2 regions of the Brachybacterium sp. sponge genome follow, and region 2 is predicted to be linked to the other one. Evidence: riboswitches for the same ligand, from Rfam matches in the RefSeq annotation. Region 2 holds a riboswitch; the other holds the start of a gene.
The links. A riboswitch is a leader RNA that binds a small molecule or an ion and turns the genes downstream of it on or off. The one in region 2 is predicted to bind thiamine pyrophosphate.

Region 1 (2,192 bases), 870 kb from region 2:
GCTCGACGAGGGCGCGCAGGAGCGTGAAGAAACGTTCCGGGCTGATATCCGTGGACCATGTCGAGATCACGGCATCGAGATCCCTCCTGGAGGATTCGGAGAGCTTCTGCGAGGTCTTCAGCATCTTCTGGAACCAGGCCGACGGCATGCTTCCGGATTCGAGGTTCTCGAGGGTGCGCGGGAAATGATGCACGGCCTGGTACGCGTCACGCAGTCTCCAGCTCGCGGCGCTGCGAGTGACCCGGAGGCCGAGCGCGGCGCGGAGAGTCTCGACCTCGTCGAGCTCGCAGGCATCCTCGTACTCGCCCTCGACCTCGTGCAGGGCTGCGAGGGCGCGGTACTGCGCAGCGAGCGCGAGGGCGGTGGCGCGCTCCGCGTCCCAGACGCGCTGCGCGGCCTCGCTCAGAGCGGGGTCGTCGGCGCAGCCGCCGAGTTCAGGCAGCGCATCGCGAGTGCGCGCCTGACGCGCGGTGACGCGGTGGAGACGAGCAGGCAGCGACGCGATCAGGGCATCGACGGCATGGTCGGAGGTGGCAGCCGCGGCCTCGGGACGCCCAGCATCGCGTGCGTCGTCGGCGATCTCATCGCCCGACGAATGCTCCGGCTGCGTGATGCTCATCGGCCCCTCCTCCCCGTCCGCGTCGGCGATGCGTCGATGCACCGCCCCTTTCGATCCGACCCCTTCACACTAGGGGCCGGAACCGACAGAAGGAAGGTTCGAGAAGAATATGTGGATAACTTTCTGATCGAGTGGCGCATTTCGACCGCTATGCAGCTCTCGATCCACACCTTTCCTCCACAGTCCCACTTTTTCCACAATGTCATCCACCGGTTTTCGGAGGATTCGCTTCGTCTGTCGGACCCTTGCTGCAGGAGGCATCGACTCCAGACGCCCAGGCCCCTCCCCCGTCGCTTGGCCTACACTCGGCCGCTGGACACGGGGTGCGCCCGAGGCGCTGAGATCACACCCGTGGAACCTGATCTAGTTCGTACTAGCGAAGGGATGTCCGCATGAGCTCGGATCCTTGCACCCTCTTTCCCGCTGCCCTCCCCCGCGCCGCCGCGCCCGATCGGCCCGCTACCCGCCGGCCCGCACCCGACCGCCCCGCGCCGTCGGCCCCGCGCGTGCTCTCGATCGCGGGCACCGACCCGACGGGAGGTGCCGGCACCGCGGCGGACCTCAAATCGATCACCGCCGCGGGCGGCTTCGGCATGGCGGCGGTGACCGCGGTCGTCGCGCAGAACACCCACGGAGTGAGCGACATCCACGTCCCTCCCGCGCAGTTCCTCGCCGCGCAGCTCCGCGCGGTCTCCGACGACGTCGAGCTCGAGGCGGTCAAGACCGGCATGCTCGGCACCGCAGAGATCATCGAGGCCGCCCGGACCTGGCTCTCCGCGCACCCGCCGCGGGTGCTCGTGGTCGACCCGGTGATGGTCGCGACCAGCGGCGACAGGCTGCTGGAGCCCGAGGCGGAGCAGGCGATGATCCGCTTCTGCTCCCTCGCCACCGTGGTCACCCCGAACATCGACGAGCTCGCCGTCCTCACCGGCGAGCCCCGCGCGCACGACGAGGACGAGGCCCTCGCCCAGGCCGCCCGCTGGTCGGAGGCGACCGGCGTCGCGGTCGTCGTGAAGACCGGGCACCTCGACAGCCGCGAGGTCACCAACGCCTGGATCGCGGCCGACGGGACCCGTCACAGGGTGCACTCCACGCGGGTGGACACGACGAGCACGCACGGCACCGGCTGCTCCCTCGCGGCGGCGCTCGCGACCCGGCTCGGCGCCGGTGAGGACCCGGCCACGGCCCTCGCCTGGGTCACCGACTGGCTCCACGAGGCGATTCTGCACGGCGCAGAGCTGCAGGTCGGGAGCGGGAACGGTCCCGTCGACCACGCCCACCGGGCACGGCGGCTCGCGGCGGCGGGATCGGCCGCGCCGTGGGTCGCCGGCGGCGCGGTGCCGGACCGGTGGGAGCAGCCGGCCCAGCTCGCCGCCCGAGCGACGGCCGACGGCCCGACGGGTCCTGCCGCCTCGGTCCCGCCCGTCGGCCCGTGGACCGAGGCGCTGTGGGCGGCCGGGGCGCCGCTCGCCGGCGCGATCGAGGGCTCCGGCTTCGTGGCGGCGCTCGTGGACGGGAGCCTGCCCGAGGGGCAGTTCTCCTTCTATCTCGCGCAGGACGCTCACTACCTGCA
Region 2 (2,192 bases):
CACGGTGATCTCGGAGTCGTCCCAGCTGGGCGCGGCCATGAGGTCCTCGAGCGAGGCGAGCTGGCCGTTCGCGGTCAGCGAGGTGATGTCCAGGGCGCCGGCGCCGGAGTTCTGGAAGAGGTCCGGGGGAGTGCCGTTCACGAACTGGGGCTGGAGGGTGCTGAGGTCCTCGGTGCGCACGATGTCCGCGGCGAGGTCCGGGTGCTTCTCCTCGAGGAGCTGCTCGGTGAGGTCGAGATACGGCACCCCGCCGCCGCCGTCGAAGACGAAGGCCTTCAGCTCGCCGCCGGCGACGCCGAAGGGATTCTCGGGGCTGGTCTCCGCGGCCCCGGCGGAGCCGCCGTCGGAGCCGCCCGCGTCGGCGCCCGGAGCGCCGGAGGTCGCGCAGGCGGAGAGGCCGGCCGCGCCGAGCGCCCCGGCGAGGCCGAGCAGCGCGCGGCGCGTGGTGCCGGTGCCGGCGCTGCCCGGGGCGGCGGGAGCGGGGGTGGTGCGGTGCGTGGAGAGGGCGGAGAGGCGGGAGGAGCGAGGGGTGGACACGACGGGCCTTTCGACGTCCGAGGGGTGACGACGACAGCGTGGCGGGCCGAGATGACGAGCCGGTGACCTCGAGATGAAAAGCGGCACCACGTTGTGTCGGCATGATGGTAACTATTTCCATCCGCTCTCGGAAGGGGCGCGCCCTCGTCGGTGCGCCCGCCCGGGAGGCGGACGTGCCGCAGCTCCACGAGCTGGGAGGCAGCTCGACGAGACCGGGAGCGCCCAGCGGCCGGCGGCGGGTACAGTCGGTGATCGACACGGGGTGCCCCGCCAGGGGCTGAGAGCACACCCGGAGAACCTGATCGAGTTCATGCTCGCGGAGGGATGTCGTCGATGCGCTGCGCGCTGTCGCCCTGCAGGCCACGGTCCTGCGGGCCAGGGCCGTGCTGGTCGCGAACCGGCACGCCGCCGCCCTGCACGCCGCCATCCCCTCTCCCGGTCCCCGTGTCGCCTCCCGCGCAGCGCCGCGCCCCGATCCGGCCCTGCTCCGACCGCGACGCGTCCCTCCCGCTCGGCGGCGGGCGTGCTCGCATGCCCTGAAAGGACCGCACGACCATGACCCCCTCCACCCCGATCACCCCCGCCTCCCGTACCGCCCCGCCGCTCTCGACGCAGGTCGTGCTCGTCACCGGGGGCGCTCGCGGCCTCGGCCGGGCCCTCACCGAGGCGTTCCTCCGCGAGGGAGCCAGGGTCGTCATCGACCACCTCACCAGCGAGGCCGCCGCCCGGGAGATCGCCGACGCGCACCCCGGCCGGGCGATCGCCGTGCGCGCCGACGTGCGCGAGCGCGACCAGGTCGGGGACCTGTTCGCCCGGGCCGAGGCCGAGTTCGGCGACCCCGTCGACACCGTCGTGAACAACGCCCTGGCCGGCTTCTCCTTCGACGGGGACGCCCGCGCGAAGGCGCACGAGATCGGCTACGAGGCCTTCGCGGGACAGTTCTCCGGCGCCGTGCAGGGCGCGCTGCACACCATCCAGTCCGCCCTGCCCGGCTTCGACCGCGCCGGCTCGGGACGCGTCGTCAACATCGGCACGAACCTCCTCCAGCACCCCGTCGTGCCCTACCACGACTACACCGCGGCGAAGGCGGCGCTGCTGGCCCTGACCCGCACCTTCGCCGCCGACCTCGGCCCCCGCGGCATCACGGTGAACATGGTCAGCGGCGGCCTGCTGCGCACCACCGACGCGAGCTCCGCGACCCCGGAGGCGGTGTTCGACGCGATCGCCGCGAGCACCCCGCTGCGCACTGTGACCACGCCCGCCGAGCTCGCCGACGCCGTGCTCCTCCTCGCCTCGCCCTGGGCACGGGCGATCACCGGGCAGAACCTCGTCGTCGACGGCGGGCTGGTGATGGACTGATGGCCGCCCACGCCCATGCCTCCGTGACCGGCGCCGCCCGCCGCCCGGTGCGACTGAACCTGTTCGCCCATGCCTGCGGCCACCACTCCGCGGCCTGGCGTGCGCCCGGCTCCTCGGTGGAGCGCCTCGCGGACATCACGTACTGGGAGGAGCTCGCGCGGATCGCGGAGCGGGGCCGGCTCGATGCGGTCTTCCTCGCCGACGGCCAGTCGATCGGCACGGCCGGCGTCGAGCGCGGCCCCGCCTGGATGCTCGAACCGCTCACCGCGCTCACCGCGATGGCCCGCGCCACGGAA

Region 1: linked by a shared signal. The riboswitch ahead of A4A78_RS05210 (bifunctional hydroxymethylpyrimidine kinase/phosphomethylpyrimidine kinase) and the one ahead of A4A78_RS01470 (3-oxoacyl-ACP reductase) in region 2 are both predicted to bind thiamine pyrophosphate.

Annotation. Positions count from the first base shown of each region.
Region 1 covers NZ_LRMP01000001.1:1,196,524-1,198,715, reverse strand. Annotated here, with positions in the region: gene A4A78_RS05215 (hypothetical protein) at 1-619, opposite strand, end outside; TPP riboswitch at 929-1,021, shown strand; gene A4A78_RS05210 (bifunctional hydroxymethylpyrimidine kinase/phosphomethylpyrimidine kinase) at 1,012-2,192, shown strand, end outside.
Region 2 covers NZ_LRMP01000001.1:330,808-332,999, reverse strand. Annotated here, with positions in the region: gene ngcE (N-acetylglucosamine/diacetylchitobiose ABC transporter substrate-binding protein) at 1-537, opposite strand, end outside; TPP riboswitch at 786-879, shown strand; gene A4A78_RS01470 (3-oxoacyl-ACP reductase) at 1,093-1,896, shown strand; gene A4A78_RS01465 (LLM class flavin-dependent oxidoreductase) at 1,896-2,192, shown strand, end outside.